2 linked regions of the Kribbella sp. NBC_01245 genome follow. The protein of the gene in region 2 binds, or shares a complex with, the protein of the main gene of each other region. Links are inferred from orthologs where the notes say so. Each region holds a gene or a part of one and is shown on either strand. Other genes may lie near its edges.

Region 1 (10,355 bases), 2.0 Mb from region 2 along the record:
ATCGTCTGCTGGTAAAGGGATCCGGGCCGGTTTTTCAGGATCGTTGACGAGTCCTAGACTGTCCCGTGTCCTGGGTTCGTGAATCAGTTCACGAGGAGTTCCGCACTACTCCCGGGACAACCGTCAGAGATCGACCCGCTACCAGCCAGGCCGGGATGAGATGAGCCAGATCGCGTCGACCACGGGTCGGCAACAGGCCGATACCGCAGATGTGATCGTTGTCGGCGCGGGGCCTGCGGGCTCCTCCGCGGCGTACCACCTGGCGAATGCCGGCCTCGACGTACTGCTGCTGGAGAAGACCGCGTTCCCGCGCGAGAAGGTGTGCGGCGACGGCCTCACCCCGCGCGGTACGAAACAGCTGATCAACATGGGCATCGACATCTCGCCCGAGGCCGGCTGGATCCAGAACTACGGTCTCCGCATCCAGGGTGCCGGGCATGTCCTGCAGCTGGACTGGCCCGAGCTGTCCAGCCACCCGAACTACGGCCTGACCCGGAACCGGATGGACTTCGACGACCTGCTCGCGCGGCAGGCCGTGAAGGCCGGCGCGAAGCTGCGCGAGCGGACCAACGTCACCGGCCCGATCCTGGACGCCAAAGGTCACATCATCGGCGTGGTCGCGAAGCCGGTCGACGACAACGGCCGCCGGGCCGGCGACGACATCGAGTTCCGCGCGCCGCTGGTGATGGCCGCCGACGGCAACTCCTCTCGCCTCAGCATCGGCATGGGCATCCACAAGCGCGACGACCGCCCGATGGGTGTTGCCGTCCGCACCTACTTCACCAGCCCGCGCCACGACGACGACTACCTCGAGTCCTGGCTGGAGCTGTGGGCCGATGACCCCAAGCAGCCGGGCGGTCGCAACCTGCTGCCGGGCTACGGCTGGATCTTCGGCATGGGCGACGGCACGGTGAACGTCGGCCTCGGCATCCTGAACACCTCGGACGCCTTCGGCAAGGTGGACTACAGCGACCTGCTCAAGCAGTGGCTGAAGCACACCCCGGAAGAGTGGCAGTTCCGCGACGAGTTCCAGACCATCCCGATCCGGGGTGCCGCGCTGCCGATGGGCTTCAACCGGCAGCCGCACTACACCCGCGGCCTGATGCTGCTCGGTGACGCCGGCGGCATGGTCAACCCGTTCAACGGCGAGGGCATTCCGTACGCGATGGAGTCCGGCGCGTTCGCGGCCGAGGTCGCGGCCCAGGCTCTGCGGCGCCTGCCCGGTCAGCGCGAGCGCGCCCTGTCGGCGTACCCGAAGGCACTCAAGCAGGAGTACGGCGGCTACTACACGCTCGGCCGGGTCTTCGTGAAGCTGATCGGAAATCCGGAGGTGATGCGGCTGTGCACGAAGTACGGTCTGCCGCGCACCACGCTGATGAAGTTCACCCTCAAACTCCTCGCGAACCTCACGGACCCCCGTGACGGTGACGTGATGGACAAGATCATCAACGGTCTGACAAAGGTGGCCCCGGCCGCCTGAGACAGGCGTGACACAACGAAGCCCATCCGCGCAAACGGTGGGGCGGGTGAGCAACACCACAGCGGGACTGGTAACAACTTGTCCCGTCGGCAGTAGAAGGCAGTAGACAAGGCACCGATCCGGCAGTACGGACGCAGAAGGAGGGAGCACGGACACGATGCACCCTTACGTACCGATTCTCATCCTCGGAATCCTGGCTACGATCTTCGTGGCCGGCACCTTGGTGACGAGCGCAGTTGTCGGCCCGAAGCGCTACAACCGGGCCAAGCTCGACTCCTATGAGTGCGGCATCGAGCCGACCCCGCAGCCCGTCGGCGGTGGCCGCTTCCCGGTGAAGTACTACATCACCGCGATGCTGTTCATCATCTTCGACATCGAGATCATCTTTCTGTACCCGTGGGCCGTCGCGTTCGACTCGATGGCGCTGTTCGGTCTGGTCGAGATGGTGCTCTTCATCGCAACCGTGTTCATCGCGTACGCCTATGTCTGGCGCCGCGGCGGACTGGAATGGGACTGAGTCATGGGTGTTGAGGAACAACTGCCCGCCGGCGTACTGCTGAGCACGGTCGAGGGGCTGGCCGGCTACATGCGGAAGGCCTCGCTGTGGCCGGCCACCTTCGGGCTGGCCTGCTGCGCGATCGAGATGATGACCACCGGAGCCCCGCGGTACGACGCGGCGCGCTTCGGCATGGAGGTCTTCCGGGCGTCGCCGCGCCAGGCCGATCTGATGATCGTGGCCGGCCGGGTCAGCCAGAAGATGGCCCCCGTGCTGCGCCAGATCTACGACCAGATGCCGAACCCGAAGTGGGTGCTGGCGATGGGCGTGTGCGCGTCCTCCGGCGGCATGTTCAACAACTACGCCATCGTGCAGGGCGTGGATCACGTCGTGCCCGTCGACATGTACCTGCCGGGCTGTCCGCCGCGGCCGGAGATGTTGCTCGACGCGTTCCTCAAACTGCACGAGGACATCCAGCAGGCGAAGCTCGGGTCCAACGCGAAGGCGCTCGCCGCCGAGCAGGAGAAGACCGCGCTGGCCGCGGCCCCGACGCTCGAGATGAAGGGTCTGCTCCGGTGAGCGAGCTGCGCGAGCGAACAATCAAGTACAGCGCGACTTGTGCCTCATCGGCGCCCGGAGCGAAGCGAGGACGTCGATGAGTTCTACCCAACCAGAGAACCTGCCGGCCACGTCGGCCGGCAGTGACGCGCAGACCCCGGGCCACCCGGAGATCGTCGACCAGCGCGAAGGCATGTTCGGTGTCCGCGGTACTGGTGACACCTCCGGTTTCGGTGGCCTGCGCCGCCAGGTCGCGCTGCCCGGCGGATCGGTCAAGCCGTACGGCGGCTGGTTCGACGAGGTGGCCGAGCGGCTGGAGAACCTGGCCGGCGACGACGCGATCGAGAAGGTCGTCGCCGATCGTGGCGAGCTGACCATTCACGTCAAGCGCGAGCGTCTGCTCGAGGTCGCCCAGCACATCCGCGACGACGCGGGACTGCGGTTCGAGTTCTGCTCGGGCGTCAGCGGTGTGCACTACCCGAACGAGACCGGTCGCGAGCTGCACGCCGTCTACCACCTGCTCTCGATGACGCACAACCGGCGGATCCGGCTGGAGGTGTCCTGCCCGGACGCCGACCCGCACATCCCGTCCGTGGTGAGTGTCTACCCCGCCAACGACTGGCACGAACGTGAGACGTTCGACTTCTTCGGCATCATCTTCGACGGACACCCGGCGCTGACCCGGATCCAGATGCCGGACGACTGGCCGGGACACCCGCAGCGCAAGGACTACCCGCTCGGCGGCATCGACGTCGAGTACAAGGGCGCCGTCATCCCGCCGCCCGACACGCGGAGGTCGTACAACTAATGAGTACAACGGATCCCTACGCTGCGCCCTCAACCGCCCGGAACACCACCGAAGGCAAGGTCTTCACCGTCACCGGTCAGGACTGGGACTCGGTCGTCGCCGGTATCGGCGACGAGTCCGAAGAGCGCATCGTCGTCAACATGGGCCCGCAGCACCCGTCCACGCACGGCGTGCTCCGGCTCATTCTCGAGATCGAGGGTGAGACGGTCACCGAGGCCCGCTGCGGCATCGGCTACCTGCACACCGGTATCGAGAAGAACATGGAGTTCCGGTCCTGGACCCAGGGCACCACGTTCGTCACCCGGATGGACTACCTGTCGCCGTTCTACAACGAGACGGCGTACTGCCTCGCGGTCGAGCGGCTGCTCGGCATCGAGGACCAGATCCCGGAGAAGGCGAACGTGATGCGGGTGCTCCTGATGGAGCTGAACCGGATCTCGAGCCACCTGGTCTGCATCGCCACCGGCGGTATGGAGATCGGCGCGCTGACCGTGATGACGATCGGCTTCCGCGAGCGGGAGATGACGCTCGACCTGTTCGAGTTGATCACCGGCCTGCGGATGAACCACGCGTTCATCCGGCCCGGCGGTGTCGCCCAGGACCTGCCCCCGGGCGCCCTGGACAAGATCCGCGACTACATCAAGTGGATGCAGAAGCACCTGCCCGAGTACGCCGAGCTCTGCAACGCGAACCCGATCTTCAAGGCCCGGCTGGGCGGCGTCGGCCACCTGGACCTGACCGGGTGCATGGCACTCGGTATCTCCGGTCCGGTGCTGCGCTCGGCCGGCTACGGCTACGACCTGCGCAAGACCCAGCCGTACTGCGGGTACGAGACGTACGACTTCGACGTACCGGTCCGCGACACCGCGGACGCCTACGGCCGGTTCCGGATCCGCCTGGACGAGATGCACGAGTCGCTGAAGATCGTCGAGCAGTGCGCCGACCGGCTGGCCAAGATGGACGGCGACCCGGTGATGGTGGCCGACAAGAAGATCGGCTGGCCGAGCCAGCTCGCCGTCGGCAACGACGGTATGGGCAACTCGCTCGACCACATCAAGCACATCATGGGCGAGTCGATGGAGGCGTTGATCCATCACTTCAAGCTGGTCACCGAGGGCTTCCGGGTCCCGGCCGGCCAGGCCTACGTCGCGATCGAGTCGCCTCGCGGTGAGCTCGGCGCGCACGTGGTGTCGGACGGTGGCACCAAACCGTTCCGGGCGCATTTCCGCGACCCGTCCTTCTGTAATCTGCAGGCGATGCCGATCATGTGCGAGGGCGGCCAGGTCGCCGACGTGATCGTCGCCGTCGCCAGCCTTGACCCGGTGATGGGTGGAGTGGACCGCTGATGGCTGAGAGCACATCGACCAACAAGACCGTGCCGTACAGCACCGGTGACTCGAAGATCGGTGAGACCACGATCGCCGAGATGCGGGAGCTGGCGGCGCGTTACCCGGTCGGCCGGTCGGCGCTGCTGCCGATGCTGCACCTGGTGCAGTCGGTCGAGGGTCGCGTCACCCCCGAGGGCATCGAGGCCTGCGCCGAGGTGCTCGGGTTGACCGGTGCCGAGGTGTCGGCGGTCGCGACCTTCTACACCATGTACAAGCGTCGTCCGGTCGGCGACTACCACGTCGGCGTCTGCACGAACACGCTGTGCGCGGTGATGGGTGGCGACCTGATCTTCGAGCGCCTGAAGGACCACCTCGACGTCGGCAACGACGAGACCACCGAGGACGGCAAGATCACCCTCGAGCACCTCGAGTGCAACGCCGCTTGCGACTACGCGCCGGTGATGATGGTGAACTGGGAGTTCTTCGACGACATGACGCCGGAGTCGGCCACCCAGCTGGTGGACGACCTGCGCACGGGTACCGAGGTGAAGTCGCCGCGTGGCGCCACCATCTGCACCTGGAAGGAAGCCGAGCGCGTGCTGGCCGGTTTCCCCGACGGCCGCGCCGACGAGGGCCCGACCGGTGGCAAGGCGACGCTGGCCGGTCTCCGGCTGGCCCGCGAGCGCAACTGGACCGCTCCCGGGAGCCAGGCCAGCGGTACGGCTCCCACCCAGAGCGCGCCCGGTCCCCGGCCGGAAGACCAGCCGGGCCGTGAGTCGCAGGCCGTGCACACCGACGACACGCGGAAGGAAGACTGATGTCCTACGTGGCTCCTCTGACCCCGGTGCTGTCGAACAACTGGGACCAGGTTCGTGCCTGGCAGATCGGCTCGTACGAACGCTCCGGCGGGTACAGCGCGCTCAAGCGTGCGCTGACCATGCAGCCGGCCGACGTCGTCACCGCGGTGAAGGACTCCGGTCTGCGCGGCCGTGGCGGCGCGGGCTTCCCGACGGGTTTGAAGTGGTCCTTCATCCCGCAGGACAACCCGAAGCCGAAGTACCTGGTGGTCAACGCGGACGAGTCCGAGCCGGGCACCTGCAAGGACATCCCGTTGATGCTGGCCTCGCCGCACACGCTGGTCGAGGGCGTCATCATCTCGTCCTACGCGATCCGCGCGAGCGTTGCCTTCATCTACGTCCGCGGTGAGGTCCTGCACGTCGTACGACGCTTGCAGCAGGCCGTCGCGGAAGCCAAGGCCGCCGGCTACATCGGTACCAACATCCAGGGCAGCGGTTACGACCTCGACGTGGTGGTGCACGCCGGTGCGGGCGCCTACATCTGCGGCGAGGAGACGGCTCTGCTCGACTCGCTCGAAGGCCGTCGCGGTCAACCGCGGCTGCGCCCGCCGTTCCCCGCGGTCGCCGGTCTGTACGGCTGCCCGACGGTGATCAACAACGTCGAGTCGATCGCGTCGGTCCCGGCGATCATCGCCAACGGCCCGGACTGGTTCGCCTCGATGGGCACCGAGAAGTCCAAGGGCATGACGCTGTACTCGCTGTCCGGGCACGTCACCCGTCCGGGTCAGTACGAGGCTCCGCTCGGCATCACCTTGCGGGAGCTGCTCGACCTGGCCGGCGGCGTGCGGAACGGGCACCAGCTGAAGTTCTGGACCCCCGGTGGTTCGTCCACGCCGTTGCTGACGGCCGAGCACCTCGACGTACCGCTGGACTACGAAGGTGTGGCCGGCGTCGGTTCGATGCTGGGCACGAAGGCGTTGCAGATCTTCGACGAGACCACCTGTGTGGTCCGGGCGGTGTTGCGCTGGACCGAGTTCTACAAGCACGAGTCCTGCGGTAAGTGCACCCCGTGCCGCGAGGGCACCTGGTGGCTGGTCCAGATCCTGGAGCGGCTCGAGGCGGGTAAGGGCAGCGAGGAAGACCTCGACACCCTGCTGGACCTGTGCGAGAACATCCTGGGCCGCTCGTTCTGCGCCCTCGGTGACGGCGCGACCAGCCCGATCTCCAGCTCGATCCAGTACTTCAAGGACGAGTACATCGCCCACTTCAAGCACGGTGGCTGCCCGTTCGACCCGATGGCCTCCACCCTGTTCGCCACTGCGGGAGCGACGGTATGACCATCCAAGCGAACGCCGGAGCGGTCGAGAAGACCGACCTGGTGACGGTGACCATCGACGATGTCGAGGTCAAGGTCCCGAAGAACACCCTGGCGATCCGGGCCGCGGAGCAGATCGGGATCCAGATCCCGCGGTTCTGCGACCACCCGCTGCTGGACCCGGTCGGCGCCTGCCGTCAGTGCCTCATCGAGGTCGTTGACGCCGGCAACGGTCGCGGGATGCCGAAGCCGCAGGCCTCCTGCACGCTGACTGTTGCCGACGGCATGGTCATCCGCACGCAGGTGTCCTCGCCGGTGGCCGACAAGGCGCAGCACGGGAACATGGAGTTCCTGCTGATCAACCACCCGCTGGACTGCCCGGTCTGCGACAAGGGCGGCGAGTGCCCGCTGCAGAACCAGGCGATGACCAACGGGCGCGGCGAGAGCCGGTTCACCGAGGTCAAGCGGACCTTCCCGAAGCCGATCAACATCTCGGCCGAGGTGCTGCTGGACCGCGAACGCTGCGTGCTCTGCGCCCGCTGCACCCGCTTCTCCGAGCAGATCGCCGGTGACCCGTTCATCGCGCTGATCGAGCGAGGCGCGCTGCAGCAGGTCGGCATCTACGAGAAGGAGCCCTTCGAGAGCTACTTCTCCGGTAACACGATCCAGATCTGCCCGGTCGGCGCGCTCACCAGCGCGGCGTACCGGTTCCGCTCCCGGCCGTTCGACCTCGTGTCGGTGCCGACCGTGGCCGAGCACGACTCGGGTGGCGCGGCGATCCGGGCCGACCACCGTCGCGGCAAGGTCATGCGCCGCCTGGCCGGGGACGACGCCGAGGTCAACGAAGAGTGGATCTCCGACCGGGACCGGTTCGCGTTCAACTACGCGACGACCGGCGACCGGCTGACGCACCCGATGGTCCGCGAGGACGGCGAGCTCCGGCCCGCGTCCTGGCCCGAGGCGCTCACCATCGCCGCTGAAGGCCTCGCAAAGGCCAAGGGCAATGCGGCCGTGCTGACCGGTGGCCGGCTGACCCTCGAGGACGCCTACGCGTACTCGAAGTTCGCCCGCGTCGCGCTGGGTACGAACGACATCGACTTCCGGGCCCGCCCGCACTCCACGGAGGAGGCCGAGTTCCTCGCCGCCGTCGTGGCCGGGACAGGGCTTGGTGCGACGTACGGCGATCTGGAGCGGGCGGGCAGCGTGCTGCTGGCCGGGTTCGAGCCGGAGGAGGAAGCGCCTTCGGTCTTCCTGCGCCTGCGCAAGGGCGTTCGCGCCGCCGGGACCAAGGTCTTCACGATCGCGGCGTACGGATCGCGTGGTGTCGAGAAGCTCAACGGCCAGGTCATCCAGACCGCGCCGGGCAGCGAGGCCGCCGTACTGAGCGACCTGAACGCCGCCGGCCCGATCGCCGCGGAAGCTCGCGCGGCCCTCGGCGCCGGTTCGGTCATCATCGTCGGCGAGCGCCTCGCGACCGTGCCTGGTGCGCTGTCGGCGGCCCTGCGGCTCGCGCTCGACACGGGTGCCGAGATCGCCTGGATCCCACGTCGTGCGGGTGATCGGGGTGCGGTCGAGGCCGGCTGCCTGCCGAACCTGCTGCCCGGTGGGCGCCAGGTCAGCGACGCCGCCGCCCGGGTCGACCTGCAAGCCGCATGGGGTGTGGACGGTCTGCCGTCCTCGTCCGGTCGCGACCTCAACGCCGTACTGGAGAGCGCCGGATCCCTTGGCGCGCTGGTCGTCGGTGGTGTCGAGATCGACGACCTGCCGAACCCCGAGGTCGCGTTGGCCGCACTCGAGGCCGCGCCGTTCGTGGTCAGCTTCGAGGTCCGCACCTCTCAGGTAACCGAATACGCCGACGTTGTGTTCCCGGTTGTGCCGCCCGCCGAGAAGTCGGGCACCTTCGTGAACTGGGAAGGTCGCGAGCGGCCGTTTCCGGTCGTGCTCGAGGTGCCGACCGCGATGCCGGATGTCCGCGCGCTGGCCGCCCTGGCCAACGAGCTGGACACGCCGCTCGGCTTCAGCACCCCGGCCGGGGCCAAGCGTGAGCTCGACGAGCTGGGCCGCTGGGATGGCGCCCGCGCCGCCGAGCCGACGTACCACGCGGCGCCGGGGCAGGGGGCGTTCGACTCCACCCGCCTCGCCACCTGGCGGATGCTGATCGACGACAGCCGCAGCAACGACGGCGAGCCGTACCTGGTCGCCACCGCGCGCAAGGCCGTCGCCCGCGTCTCGCTGACGACGGCTCACCGCGTCGGCGTGACCGACGGCGACGAGCTCGTGGTCAGCACGGCCTCCGGCTCGATCCGGCTGCCCGTGGTCATCACCGCGATGGCCGACAACGTCGTCTGGCTGCCGGCGAACTCGGCCGGTTCACACGTCCGGCGCGCACTGCACGCCGACCACGGCTCGATCGTCACCATCGCCGGAGGGAACGCATGAGTCTGATCCCGCTCGCCGACACCCCGCAGGTGGGGTTCGGCTCCGACCCGTGGTGGGTCGTCGGGCTGAAGGTGCTGCTGGTCTTCATCTTCCTGGTCGTCTTCACGCTGTTCAACATCTGGTTCGAGCGTCGTGTCGTGGCCCGGATGCAGCACCGCGTCGGCCCCAACGTGCACGGGCCGTTCGGTCTGCTGCAGTCGCTCGCCGACGGTATGAAGCTGATGTTCAAGGAGGACCTGACGCCGAAGGGTGTGGACAAGTTCGTCTACATCGCGGCGCCGGTGATCGTCTCGATCCCCGCGTTCATGACGTTCGCGGTGATCCCGTTCGGGCCGACGGTGAAGATCCCGTTCACCGACACCTACACCCGGCTGCAGATCACCGACCTGCCCGTCTCGGTGCTGTACGTGATGGCGATCGCCTCGATCGGTATCTACGGCATCGTGCTCGCGGGCTGGTCGTCGAACTCGACGTACTCGCTGCTCGGTGGCCTGCGCTCGAGCGCCCAGATGATCTCGTACGAGGTCGCGATGGGTCTCGCGCTGGTCGCGGTGTTCCTGTTCGCCGGGTCGATGTCCACCTCGGAGATCGTCGACGCGCAGGGCTCGAGCCAGTCGATCAACCTGTTCGGCGCGGAGATCCCGATCCCCGGCTGGTACGCCGTACTGCTGTTCCCGTCGTTCGTCATCTACCTGATCTCGATGATCGGTGAGACGAACCGGGCGCCGTTCGACCTGCCCGAGGCCGAGGGCGAACTGGTGGCCGGCTTCCTCACCGAGTACTCGTCGATGAAGTACGCGATGTTCTTCCTCGCCGAGTACATCAACATGGCGACCGTGTCGGCGCTCGCGACCACGCTGTTCCTCGGCGGTTGGCGGGCACCGTGGCCGATCTCGATCTGGGACGGCGCGAACGAGGGTTACTGGCCGGTGCTCTGGTTCTTCGGCAAGCTGCTCGGGTTCATCTTCTTCTACATCTGGTTGCGCGGAACGCTGCCGCGACTGCGTTACGACCAGTTCATGAAGCTGGGCTGGAAGGTCCTGATCCCGATCTCGCTGGCCTGGATCGTGCTAGTCGCGACCGTGCGCGCGGTCGGCCGCGAGGTCGAGTTCAACCGGACCTACCTGATGGTGG
Region 2 (12,478 bases):
CCCGCAGTTCGAGTGGTTCCTCCACGGCGATCGAGTCCGGCCGCCGCCGGGTCCCTTCGGGTCCGTAGTGCACCACTGGCTTTCGCGCGATCAGTCGGCCCATGCGTGCTCCCCTTGCCCTGGAAATCCGAAACCGAGTGGTAACAGCCGGGCGGTGATCGCCGTGGCGGGACCTGGTTCGACAACGGCGAGCGCGTCGGCCATCGCGACACCACGCAACATCGCGGAGCCCGCATGACCGACGGGCTCGGCGGCGCCGTCGCGGAGTCGCACTGGCACGAGCCGCGTGTTCGCCGGATGGCAGTCGAGGCCACCGTGGATGGGGGCCGTCGGCAACGAAGCCAGCGGTTCACCGCGCAGTCCGGCGATGGCGGCGACGGCCAGGGTGAGGAATGCCGTGAGCGCTGCGAGAGGGTTGCCGGGCAGGCCGATGACTAGCCGACCGTCGGGGAGCAACGCGAGCGCCTGGGGATGGCCTGGGCGGCAGGCCACGCCATCCACGAGCAGGGTGGCACCGAGGGCCTCCAGCGATGGCCGAAGGTGGTCCGCTGGTCCGGCGGCGGATGAGCCGGAGACGAGGATCAGGTCGGCATCGGCCTGAGCGAGGGCGTCTATAAGCAACCGTCGTGAGTCTTGCACTCGTTGCAGGGGGAGGGCCGTTGCCTGGTGCAACAGGCCGGGCAGCATGGGGCCGATGGCGTCGCGGGTTCGGCCGGGGCCGGGCAGGCCGGTCGTGACCAGTTCGTCGCCGGTGACGAGGGCCGCCACGCGTGGCCGGGGGATGACCGTCAGCTGGTCGTGCCCGAGGGCGGCGGCATGTCCGAGTACGGCCGGCCGGACGAGAGTGCCCGCGGGGAGCAACACCTCGCTTGCCCGGCATTCCTCACCGGCGTACCGGATGTGCCGTTTGGGACCGGGCGTGCCATGGACGAGGTTGCCTTCGCGCAGGACGTCCTCGTCGGGGAGTACGGCGCTGGCGCCTGCGGGGACGGCCGCGCCGGTGACGATCGCGACCGCCTGCCCGTCGGTCAACCGTCCGGCGTACCCCGAACCGGCCCGGTTGGTGCCGATGACCGTCCATGGACCCGGGCCGCGCACGGCGTACCCGTCCATGGCCGAGCGGTCGCAGGGTGGGAATGCGGTGAGGGCGATCAGCGGGTCAGCCAGTACGGCGCCGAGCGCCTGTGTGAGCGGGAGGGCGCGCGGGCTCAACGGGGTGGCGGCCGCGTGGGCGAGTTCGCGCGCGTCGTCCCAGCCGACGGCGTGGCCGACGTGGCTGGGCAGGTGTACCGCGCGCATCACTTACCGAGCCGCAATCGGTCGGCCGCGCGGACCGCGACCGGATCGAGTTCGTTGCCCCCGGCATCTAGATACTCGAGTAGAGCGGAGGTCATCCGGGGCTCCCAGAACGTCCGCATGTGCTCGGCGATCGCGATCGAGGCCCGGTCCGCCGACTGGTGGTGGAATTGGATCGCGATCTCGTTCGCCAGCCGGACGTGTGGTGGCACGCCGTGCTCGCTCATCAGTCGTTCACCGCGGCGACCGGTTCGCGCACGGACTGCACTGGCGTCTCCGAAGTGGTCAGCGCCACCTGGACCGCTGTGACCTTGTACTCCGGGCAGTTCGTGGCCCAGTCGGAGTTGTCCGTGGTGATCACGTTGGCGCCGGTCACGGGATGGTGGAACGTCGTGTAGCAAACGCCCACCGGCATCCGCTCGGACAACACCGCCCGCAGCGTGGTCTTGCCGACCCGGCTGGACATCGCGACCATGTCGCCGTCGTTGATCCCGCGAACCTCCGCGTCATGCGGATGCAGCTCGAGCAGGTCCTCGGGATGCCAGGCCACGTTCGCCGTACGACGTGTCTGCGCGCCCACGTTGTACTGCGACAGGATGCGCCCAGTGGTGAGGATCAGCGGGAACTTCCGGGTCGACCGCTCGCTCGTCGGCACGTACACCGTCTCGACGAACCGGCCCTTACCGCGGACGAAACCCTCCTCGTGCATGATCGGCGTACCGTTCGGGGCGTCGACGTTGCACGGCCATTGCACGCTGCCGACCTTGTCCAGATGGGCGAACGAAACCCCGGCGAACGTCGGCGTGGTGAAGGCGATCTCGTCCATGATCTCGGACGCCGAGTTGTAGTGCATCGGATAGCCCATCGCCTGTGCGATCTCGCAGACGATCTCCCACTCCTGCTTACCGGTCTTCGGCGCAATCACCGGACGGACCCGGTTGATCCGGCGCTCGGCGTTGGTGAACGTGCCGTCCTTCTCGAGGAACGACGTACCGGGCAGCAGCACATGGGCGAACTTCGCCGTCTCGTTCTCGAAGAGGTCCTGTACGACGAGGAGGTCGAGCGCGGCGAGCGCGGCATGGACGTGCGTGGTGTTCGGGTCGGACTGCGCGATGTCCTCGCCCTGCACGAACAACGCGCGGAAGCTGCCGTCGATCGCTGCGTCGAACATGTTGGGAATACGCAGGCCCGGCTCGTCCAGCAACGCCGTACCCCAGAGCTGTTCGTAAACCGCGCGAGCGCCGTCGTCCGAGACGTGCCGATAGCCGGGCAGCTCGTGCGGGAAGGAGCCCATATCGCAAGAGCCCTGGACGTTGTTCTGGCCGCGCAACGGGTTGACGCCGACGCCGGCATGGCCGATGTTTCCGGTCAGCATGGCGAGATTGGCCATACCCATCACCATCGTGGAGCCCTGGCTGTGCTCGGTGACGCCGAGGCCGTAGTAGATCGCGCCATTGCCACCAGTCGCGTAGAGGCGCGCGGCCTCGCGAAGTTCGGTGGCCGGTACGCCGGTGACGGCCTCGACCGCCTCGGGGCTGTGCTCCGGCTGGGAGATGAAGGCTTCCCAGGTGTCGAAGTCCTCGCAGCGTTCGGCGATGAACTCGCGGTCGGCGAGGCCTTCGGTGACGATGACGTGCGAGAAAGCGTTGACCACGGCAACGTTCGTACCGGGCGCGAGCTGGAGGTGATGGGCCGCCTCGATGTGCGGGGAACGGACCAGGTCGATGCGACGCGGGTCGATCACGATCAGCTTCGCGCCCTGGCGGAGCCGCTTCTTCATCCGCGAGGCGAAGACCGGGTGGCCGTCGGTCGGGTTGGCGCCGATGACCAGGATGACGTCGGACTTCTCGACCGACTTGAAGTCCTGCGTACCGGCCGACGTACCGAACGTCTGCTTGAGGCCATAACCCGTTGGGGAATGGCAAACGCGGGCGCACGTGTCGACGTTGTTGTTGCCGAAGACGGCTCGCACCATCTTCTGGACGGCGTACACCTCCTCGTTCGTCGTACGGGAGGAGGTGATCGCGCCGATCGACCCCGCGCCGTACGACGCCTGGATCTCGCGGAGGCGACGAGCCGTGTAGGTGATCGCCTCTTCCCAGCTGACCGTGCGCCAGGGATCGGTGATCGACTCGCGGACCATCGGCTCCATCACGCGGTCCGGATGGCTCGCGTATCCGAAGGCGAAACGGCCCTTCACGCAGGAGTGGCCCTCGTTCGCGCCGCCGTCCTTGTACGGGACCATCCGGACGAGCTCGTCACCGCGCAGCTCGGCCTTGAACGAGCAGCCGACACCGCAATAGGCGCACGTGGTGAGGACGCTTCTGGTCGGCATTCCCAACTGGACAACGGTTTTCTCTTGCAGTGTGGCCGTCGGACAAGCCTGCACGCAGGCGCCACACGAGACGCAGTCGGACTCCATGAACGAGACGCCCGCACCGGCCGCGACCTTCGACTCGAACCCGCGGCCCTCGATCGTCAGCGCGAGAGTGCCCTGGACTTCGTCGCAAGCCCGTACGCAACGGGAGCACGTGATGCACTTGGAGGCGTCGAAGTCGAAGTACGGGTTGGACGTGTCCTTCGGAGCGTCCAGGTGGTTCGCCCCGGCGTCGACGCCCGAGCCGTACCGGACCTCGCGAAGGCCCGTCACGCCGGCCATGTCCTGCAGTTCGCAGTCACCATTGGCCGAACACGTCAGGCAGTCGAGCGGGTGGTCCGAGATGTAGAGCTCCATCACGCCGCGACGGAGTTTGCCGAGCTTCTCGGTCTGCGTCCGTACGACCATGCCGGGCTGCACCGGCGTCGTGCAGGATGCGGGCGTACCGCGGGCGCCATCGATCTCCACCACGCACAACCGGCAGGAGCCGAACGCCTCCAGACTGTCGGTGGCGCACAGCTTCGGGATGTCGAGGCCCGCCTCCTTGGCCGCGCGCATGACTGACGTACCGGGTGGCACGGTGACGTTGATGCCGTCGATCGTGACTTCGACGGTCGGATCGCCGTCGCGGGCGGGGGTGCCGAAATCCGGTTCCTTGAGCAGGGTCATGCGCTGAAGTCCTCTCCGAAATGGCGTATGGCGCTGCGAACGGGCATCGGGGTCAATCCGCCCATCGCACAGAGCGAGCCGTCGGTCATCAGCTCGCACAGGTCGTCGAGCAGTACGAGGTTCTTGCTCCGGTCCTCACCCGCACGGATCCGGTCGATCGTCTCCACCCCGCGGATCGCGCCGACCCGGCACGGGGTGCACTTACCGCACGACTCCTCGGCGCAGAAGGCCATCGCGAACCGGGCCATCCCCGCCATGTCGACCGTCTCGTCGAACACCACGATGCCGCCGTGCCCGACCATCGCGCCCGCGGCCGCGAATGCCTCGTAGTCCATCGGCAGGTCGAACTGGTCGACCGGTAGGTAAGCCCCCAGCGGCCCACCCACCTGTACGGCGCGAACAGGCCGGCCGGACGCCGTCCCACCGCCGAGGTCGTTCACCAGTTCGCCCAGGGTGATGCCGAAGGCGGTCTCGACGATGCCGCCGCGGGCGATGTTGCCGCCGAGCTGGAAGACGCTCGTGCCCAGCGAACGACCCATACCGTACGACGCGTAGGCCGCCGCGCCGTTGGCCAGGATGGTCGGGACCGAGGCGAGCGAAAGGACGTTGTTGACGACGGTCGGACGGCCGAAGAGCCCTTCCAGAGCAGGGATCGGGGGTTTCGCCCGGACCGTGCCGCGTTTACCTTCGAGGCTCTCCAGCATCGACGTTTCCTCGCCGCAGATGTAGGCGCCGGCGCCCACCCGTACGTGCAGGTCGAACGTGAGTTTCGAACCCTCGATGTCCTCGCCGAGCCAGCCTTTGGCCCTTGCCGCTTCGATGGCCTTCGTCAAAGCTTCGACCGCGTCGGGGTATTCCGAGCGGAGGTAGACGTAGCCCTCGGTGGCGCCGACGGCGTACGCGGCGATGGTCATGCCCTCGATCAGGACGAACGGATCGCCCTCGATCAGCATCCGGTCCGCGAAGGTGCCGGAATCGCCTTCATCCGCGTTGCAGCAGACGAACTTGAGATCGGCGTCCGCGCCCAGGACCGTGCGCCACTTGATGCCGGTGGGGAAGCCGGCGCCGCCTCGGCCGCGCAGGCCCGAGTTGGTGACCTCTTCGACCACCTCGGCCGGGGTCATCGTCAGCGCTTTGCGGAGGCCTTGCATGCCGCCGTTTTGTTCGTAGTCGTTGGCCGATCTCGGGTCGACCACGCCGACGCGTTCGAAGGTCAGGCGTTGCTGGCGGCGCATCCAGTCGAGCTCTTCGACCAGGCCCAGGCTTTCGCCTTCGCCGTCTAGTAAGCCTGCCGCGATTAGGCCGTCCACCTGTTCTAGTGCAACTGGTCCGTAGCCGATGCGGCCTTGCGGGGTTTCGACTTCGACCAGTGGTTCGAGCCAGAGCATGCCGCGGGAGCCGGTTCGGATGATCTCGACATCTCGGCCGATAGTGTTGGCTGATGCCTGGATGCGCTCGGCGACCTCGTCGGCTCCGACCGAGACGGCTGCGGAATCTCTGGGGACGTATACCTTCATCGGGCTTCTCCCAGGATTGCGTCGAGCCGTGCCGGGGTGACCTTGCCGTGGAGTTTGCCGTTGACCTGGACCGCCGGACCGAGGGCGCAGTTGCCGAGGCAGAAGACCTCGTCGAGGGTGAGCTTGCCGTCGACCGACGTCTTGCCGAAGCTCAATCCGGTACGCCGTTTGACGTGGTCACCGAGGGCCTCGGCGCCCACCGCCTGGCAAGCCTCTGCCTGGCAGATCCTCAGCGTCGTACGGCCGCCTGGTTCGCGGCGGAAGTCCTTGTAGAACGTGACGACACCGTGTACCTCGGCCACGGAAAGGTTGAGCACATCGGCGATCACCGCGACGTCGACCTGATCGACATGGCCGAGATCTTCCTGGACCGCGTGCAGGATCGGGATCAGTGGACCGCGGAGTTCCCGCAGGTCCGAGGCGATCTCCCGCACTCGTGCCGTGCGCACCGCCGCTGGGTTCGTCACGTCAGTCGTCATGTCACGAGGGTCCCGGTCCGGCGGGAGCGCGGCAAATACAACTTATCTATGTCGTCATAGGCCGTTCCTATCGCGCGGTCCTGGGTACTTGGCGACTACTCGAGGGAAGGGAATTGGCGATGATCGCGGTCACCACGCCAACGGGACAGGTCGGGTCGCGCGTCGTACGGCTGCTGGTGCAGGCTGGAGTGCGACCGATGGTTCTCGTGCGGGATCCGCAGAAGCTCGATCCGGCGCTGCTGCCGTACGTCGACGTGGCTGTCGGGGACCAGGGCGACGTGGAATTCGTGGTGGACGCGACGAAGGCGGTGGAGGCCTTGTTCTGGGTCGATCCGCCGACCGGTGACGACGATCCGGTGGCTGGGTATGCGCGGATGGGGTTCAGCGCGGCTCGTGCGGTGGTCGCTAACCAGATTGAGCGGACGGTCTTCCTTAGCAGTATTGGCGCGGAGAAGCGGTCTGGAGCGGGTGAGATCGATGGCCTGGCGCGGACGGAGGAATTGCTCGACGCGACCGGTGTTTCGGTACTGCATTTGAGGTGCGGGTATTTCTTCACCAACCTGCTGCTCGATCCGTCGGCGCTGCAGGAAGGGGTTCTTCGTACGACGATGGCGCTCGACGCGAGTATGCCGTGGGTGGACCCGCGCGATATCGCCGAGATCGCGACCGTTCGGCTCCTTTCGACCGAGTGGGCCGGGCGCGACGTACAGGCCGTGCATGGGCCCGAGGACCTTTCGTTCGCGCAAGTCGCTGACATCCTCACGCGTGTGCTCGGGCGGGAGGTGCGCGCTGAACACATCACGGACGACCGGCAGCGTTCGGCGCTTCGATCCTTGGGGATGACCGAGGCTCAGGTGGAAGGCATCCTCGGCATGACGCTCCGGGACTTCACCCCTGAGAACCCCCGCACCCTGCTGACCACCACGCCCACGACCCTCGCCTCCTGGGCGGCCGCAAACCTGGTTTAGCGGGTCTCGGCTTGGCGGGCTCGGTGCGCGGCGGCTTTTACGCGGCTTTGGCAGGCGGGGGAGCAGAAGCGGCGTTTGCTGTTCTTCGAGGTGTCGACGAAGACGCGATCGCAGGCCGGCGCGGCGCAGACGCCGAGGCGGCCGGCGAGGTCGCTGCCCAGAGCCATCGCGAGTCCGGCGGCGCATCCGGCCGCCCAGCCGTTGGCCAGGGTGTCATCGGGCCCGTGGAAATGCAGGTTCCAGCCATCGGTCTTGTCGAGCTGCGGCCGGGCATCGGTCGCCCGCAGCAGGCCGTTGACCTCGGACGCGGCCTGGTCGGTATCGCCCCCGTGGGCCGCCTCGAACACCACCCGCATCCTGACCGCCACTGCGCTCAGCTTCTCGGCATCGGCCTTGCTGACCTTCGGACGCCGTCGCCCGTCCGCCCCGAGCGCATCCGCGACGGCCTCGACCAGCGCCGTGCCAACCGGCACCTCGAAGTCAGCCCCGCCGGTCTGGCCCGGGGTGAGCCTGTTCACCAGCTGGACCGCGGCGGTCAGCAGGTTCAATACGTGACTATCGAAGTTCACTTGACCAGTCACCCCCAATCTCCGTAAAGTCCAGGTCGTGACCAACCATAGTGCTTTCGACAGTCACGCACGGCCCGCCCCGGCGGTGTCGTGGCGCGGTTTGTCGTCGACGGTCTGGGTGCTGGTGGTCGCACGGGCGGTGAACCGGCTCGGCGCCTTCACCCTGCCCTTCCTCGGCGTCGTCCTGACGGTCGAACTCGGCGCCTCGGTGGCCGAGGCCGGGCTGGTGCTCACGGTGTTCGGCCTCGCGACCATTCCGTCCCGCGTCTTTGGTGGTCACTTGGCCGATCGACTCGGAGCGAAGCACACGATCGTCGTCGGCCTGGTGGGATGTGCCATCGCTCAGGCCTGGATCGCCCTCTCGAGCACCCTGTGGTCGGCCGTTCTCGCCGCCATCCTGCTCGGCTTGGTATTCGAGATCTACGAACCACCCAGCCAAGCGATCATCGCTGACGTAACCGAAGCCCTCGACCGCCCAGCCGCCTACGGCCTCCTGGGCGCAGCCGTCGCAGCAGGCGCCGTACTCGCCGGCCTCCTGGCAGCCGCCCTCGGCCACTTCGACCTACGCTGGCTCTTCGCAGCCGACGCCATCACCTGCCTGGCCTGCGCCACCCTGATCGCCTTCGCTCTCCCGACCACGTCCAGCCGCCCGGCATCGTCGGCCGCTGGTGGCAGTTGGCGGGATCCACGGCTGCTGGCCATGCTCGCGACCGGAACAGTCTTCGCCACGCTCTACATGCAACTGGTGATCGGACTCCCGTTCACGCTGCTCGCACGGGACCTACCGGCTTCCACGGTCGGCCTGGTTCTGGCGGTGTCAGCGCTGACCTTAGTGCTGGCTCAGCCACTGCAACGGCTACGGCAAGTCAGAGAGCTAGACGACTTCGCGGCCATGGCGATCGGCTACCTCCTCCTCAGCGCGGGCCTGCTGGCCAACGCGTTCGCCACGACCCTGCCGTCATTCCTCGCGGCCACAGTCGTCTGGAGCCTGGGCGACCTCCTGCTCTTCAGCCGCGCCTACACGATCGTCGCCGCCCTCGCGCCAGACAACGCCCGCGGCCGCTACATGGCCACCTACGGCCTCAGCTGGGGAATCGCCACCACCCTCGCCCCCATCGCCGGCACCCAACTCCTCACCGCCGCCGGCCCCACCACCCTCTGGACCCTCTCCGCCCTAACCGCCCTCGTTCTTGCGCTAGTCCAACCAGCAATGCGACGCCACCTTTCACTCCCGGAGGTGTGACCGGCTCGCGTACACGCCATGGGCAAACACGGTCCCATCCGCACGGATCGTCGCCGCGCGCCAGGCGAGCTGGTCGTCATCGGGAAGTGGAAGTGGCGGCTTCAGCACGTGCGTCTCGGTAGCGCCGGTCAACACCAGAACCGGATCGGCATCGGCGAAGGTGGCGGGCTCGTCGTGCGGATAGACATCAACCCAGATCTCGACGGTGCGCCATCCCTCGTCGGCTGGGTTGGTTATGCGCAGGGTCTCCGGCCCACCGTCCCGAGCGTCCTCGTCGAGCCTGGCGTGGTCGCCGACGAGCAACCGGTGATAGATGTACGACGTCCCGCGCTCGTGTCTCACCATCGCGTGAAGATCCAGGTCATGCACCGAGGAATTCCAGTGCAAGCTGATGGTCAGATCCTCACCGTTGAGGACGACTTCGGCGGCGGGCGCAGGAGCTGGGGGCAACGCCTCGATGACGGCTTGCCGGAACGCCGCTGATTCGGCAGGCCGGGCCGGGCGGAGGTCGGCCACGATGATGGCCCTGTCGCGGTTCGCCGCGGCGACCCAGTTCTTCACTTTCGGGCCCACCACGCCGTACGCGGCCAGAATCACCTTCGCGTTGGGAAGGCCCTCGGTGTAGTCGGCTAGTGCGAGGCCATGGCTCTTGTTCGCGGCCTTGCCGTACTGCTTCACCTCTATCGCGAGAGGTGTGCCGGTCGTCCGGTCGTCCGCGGCGGCGTCGAAGAAGCGGTAGTCGGGCTGGATGTTCTTGGTTCGCGACTTGCCGACCGGGTTATCCAGGGGTGAACGCAGCTCGGTCCACAACTCGAGGGTGCTGCCCGCACAGGGCAGGATGGCGATCAGCGTTTCGTGGAAGGGGAAGGCGAGCCGGCCGTTGTCGACGCGGAAGCGCAGGCGCTGGTCGAGTGCCGCGTCGATCTCGGTGATGACCCATGCCGCGTAGAGCTCGTGCCGGAACCCCCAGGTCGGCAACGACAGGATCGACTCGAGGACCTCGCGTCGTACCTCTGCCAGGTGCAACCTGGTGGGCAACGAATCCAGCCAGCCGCGCAGCATGCCGGTCAGATCAGGCGCCAGCTCGTTGACGTCCTCGGCTGCGAGCGCGCTGTGCAGGCCGATCACGCACTCGAGAAGCCAGAATTCGGAGACCAGCATCCAGAGCGCCCGGAGGTCTTCAGGTGAGCCGGCCTCCTCGCCAAGCTCCGCAGCCAATGCGGGTCGGCCTGCCGACACCATGCGGGCGCGTCCGAGAACGCTGTGAAAGACCTCCATCGCCTCAGCGGCCGCCCGGTCCAAATCATCGATACCCGTCTTCGGTGGCGACGGAATTCCGGTAGGCCAGATGTCGCCATTGGCGTATTGATCGACCCAATCTCCTAGCTCGGCCGGAATCCGGCCAACGCCTGCCCGGCCGGCTAGCGGGAATCGCGGAGAGTCGATCGTCACCTGAACGGCCAAGACTGATTCCAGTCTCGTGACGGTCCTCTTGACCTCTTCGCGAAAGTTGCTGAGAAGGAGGTCAAGCTCCTTGTCCTGCTGGAATTCGTAGACGATTCGAAGATTGTCCCCGGTGCCGGTATCGGCGTCTATTCGCGCATACAGCCCAAGCAGATCCGTGAGCATTTCCGTGAAGGGGCGCAAAGACGCGAGCATGACGCGCAACAATGCCTCAGCGGTGGCGTCGACACGGGTTAGTCCGGCCGCGATGTCCTCGCGGGCCGTCAGCGAGAAGGCTGTGCGGATGGTGTCGGCGAGGTCCTGGTCGTAGCCCTTCAGTCGCAGCTTCTTCGTTTCGCAGAGGTCGCGCCACAGGTCGGCGGCCGAGGACAGCGCTGTCATGGCTGACCACCGTAGGAGGGACCGCGGCTACTGCCTAGTGCCGAGGTCTGGTCGTGGTGGCCGTGGTGGGGGCACACTCGGTGACGGGGGTGCTCTTGGCTGTGCCGAAGCCGGGGCCGTAAGAACGTTGGGGGATGGCATGACGGGACAAGTGCGTGTTGACGAGGGTGGAGTGCTCGCCCACTACGCCGACTGGCGGAGCCGGACGGCCGGGAGATCGGTCGCGGCGCTCGGGCCGACGGATCTGACTGCCGCGGTGTACGTCGCGGACGAGGTGATCGTCGACGAGGAAGACCGCGAGCTGATCGACGAACTCGTCGGCCGGTACGGCGCGGAGGTGATCGACGATCGGGAACTGCCCGAGCCGCCGGAGGGCATCCACGTCCGCGAAGACGCGTTGCGCGGCCCGGTCGCCGTACGGTTGAAGTTTCGCGAGGTGCCTGCGGTCGACGGGCAGGACGATCTGTTGCAGCGGGCGGTCGGCGACCGCGGTGACGAGGTGTTCGCGAGTTCGGAGATGGGCGCGGCCGTCGCGGCGATGACGGCCCGATTCGCCTTGGACGGAAGGCCGATCGGCCTCAACCTGTTCGGCGAACCACTCGCCATGCCGTTGTCGACGGCAACGGAAAGCGCGATACCGGGTGCCGGCGCCAACCCGTTCGCCTATGCGGCATTCGCCGGGCGGACCCGGATGGTCGAGGCCTGGCAGTTGATGGACTCGATCCAGCGGATGCGGAGCAACCCGTTCGTCGTACTGGCCGTGCTGGACAACGGGTTCTGGCTCGACGCCAACGGTGCACCGATCGTCGCGGCGGGGCAGACCGCGTCCGACCTCGGCGCCGGCGTGATGCAGCTCAACCTGATGGCCGAGGGCACGCCCGCGGGCGGGATTTCGCCGTCGAACGGCTGGCACGGCAACTCGGTCGCCAGTGCGGGCGCGGGCATCCTGAACAACGCGGCCGGGGCGGCGGGCAGCGGCGGGACGGTGGCCACGCCGATGCTGTTCCGGACCGACATCTCGGTGGACCAGATGATGCGCTGCGCACGGATCTGCGCGGCCTGGGGGCTCGACGTACTCAACATGTCCATCGGGACCTGGGGTCAGGACGAAATCTGGTTCCCGACCACCGCGTGGGACAAGGCGTTCCAGTTCGCGGCGGACAACGGCGTGGTGCTGATCGCGGCCGCCGGCAACAGCACGCTCGACCTTCCGGATGATGAGAACATCCGGCCTGCCACCAGGACGCCGGGCGTACTCACGATCGGCGCACTCGACGCCTCCGACAACGCTGCCGGGTTCTCGAACTACGGCTCGTCGGTCAACCTCTGGGCACCAGGTACGGCGATCCCGGTCGCGCCGGACGGAGCCGCCCCGCTCGGATCGACGAAGAACGGTACGTCGTTCGCCGCGCCGATCGTGGCGGGCGTTGCCGCGATGATGCGCAGCGCCAACCCGAACCTGAGCGCGCACGACATTCGCCGCATCCTGGTCGAAACCGCCTGGCAGGGGACGGG

The links.
Region 1: the proteins of OG394_RS21885 (region 2) and nuoF are in contact, whole or in part, in a cryo-EM structure (PDB 8BEW), measured with the Thermoanaerobacter kivui proteins. The link is inferred for Kribbella sp. NBC_01245 from one-to-one orthologs. Residues at the interface, in WP_049685740.1 of Thermoanaerobacter kivui: Glu27, Arg28, Gly29, Ala30, Leu31, Ile32, Gln36, Lys63, Gly66, Val67, Phe70, Tyr71, Gln73, Phe74, Leu88, Gly89, Thr90, Ala91, His93, Val94, Lys95, Arg125, Val126, Cys128, Leu129, Gly130, Ala131, Cys132, Gly133, Thr144; in WP_173402339.1 of Thermoanaerobacter kivui: Thr34, Gly35, Ala38, Tyr223, Pro233, Gly234, Ala235, Phe236, Arg239, Tyr266, Glu272, Arg309, Glu310, Gly311, Ala312, Ala314, Cys317, Ser326, Ile327, Glu328, Gly329, Lys330, Arg331, Gly332, Trp347, Ser390, Gly391, Lys392, Thr396, Val464.

What each region holds. Positions count from the first base shown.
Region 1 is NZ_CP108487.1:6,847,622-6,857,976, forward strand. What follows is about bases 4,647-7,645. They hold nuoF (NADH-quinone oxidoreductase subunit NuoF), read left to right. Parts: upstream 4,647-5,487; coding sequence 5,488-6,804; downstream 6,805-7,645. Other genes in these bases: OG394_RS31230 (NADH-quinone oxidoreductase subunit D), read left to right, coding at 4,647-4,688; nuoE (NADH-quinone oxidoreductase subunit NuoE), read left to right, coding at 4,688-5,488; OG394_RS31245 (NADH-quinone oxidoreductase subunit G), read left to right, coding at 6,801-7,645. In the rest of the region: OG394_RS31210 (geranylgeranyl reductase family protein), read left to right, coding at 161-1,480; OG394_RS31215 (NADH-quinone oxidoreductase subunit A), read left to right, coding at 1,638-1,997; OG394_RS31220 (NuoB/complex I 20 kDa subunit family protein), read left to right, coding at 2,001-2,555; OG394_RS31225 (NADH-quinone oxidoreductase subunit C), read left to right, coding at 2,632-3,342; more of OG394_RS31230, read left to right, coding at 3,342-4,646; more of OG394_RS31245, read left to right, coding at 7,646-9,221; NADH-quinone oxidoreductase subunit NuoH, read left to right, coding at 9,218-10,355. UniProt on the Escherichia coli protein: NDH-1 shuttles electrons from NADH, via FMN and iron-sulfur (Fe-S) centers, to quinones in the respiratory chain. The immediate electron acceptor for the enzyme in this species is believed to be ubiquinone.
Region 2 is NZ_CP108487.1:4,854,019-4,866,496, reverse strand. The notes cover bases 4,598-7,329. They hold OG394_RS21885 (NAD(P)H-dependent oxidoreductase subunit E), read right to left. Parts: upstream 6,339-7,329; coding sequence 5,856-6,338; downstream 4,598-5,855. Other genes in these bases: OG394_RS21875 (CGNR zinc finger domain-containing protein), read right to left, coding at 7,303-7,329; OG394_RS21880 (NmrA family NAD(P)-binding protein), read left to right, coding at 6,458-7,306; OG394_RS21890 (formate dehydrogenase beta subunit), read right to left, coding at 4,598-5,859. Also shown: formate dehydrogenase accessory sulfurtransferase FdhD, read right to left, coding at 1-103; OG394_RS21905 (molybdopterin molybdotransferase MoeA), read right to left, coding at 91-1,299; OG394_RS21900 (formate dehydrogenase subunit delta), read right to left, coding at 1,299-1,523; fdhF (formate dehydrogenase subunit alpha), read right to left, coding at 1,523-4,342; more of OG394_RS21890, read right to left, coding at 4,339-4,597; more of OG394_RS21875, read right to left, coding at 7,330-7,854; OG394_RS21870 (MFS transporter), read left to right, coding at 7,913-9,118; OG394_RS21865 (hypothetical protein), read right to left, coding at 9,101-10,963; OG394_RS21860 (S8 family peptidase), read left to right, coding at 11,103-12,478. UniProt on the Escherichia coli protein: NDH-1 shuttles electrons from NADH, via FMN and iron-sulfur (Fe-S) centers, to quinones in the respiratory chain. The immediate electron acceptor for the enzyme in this species is believed to be ubiquinone.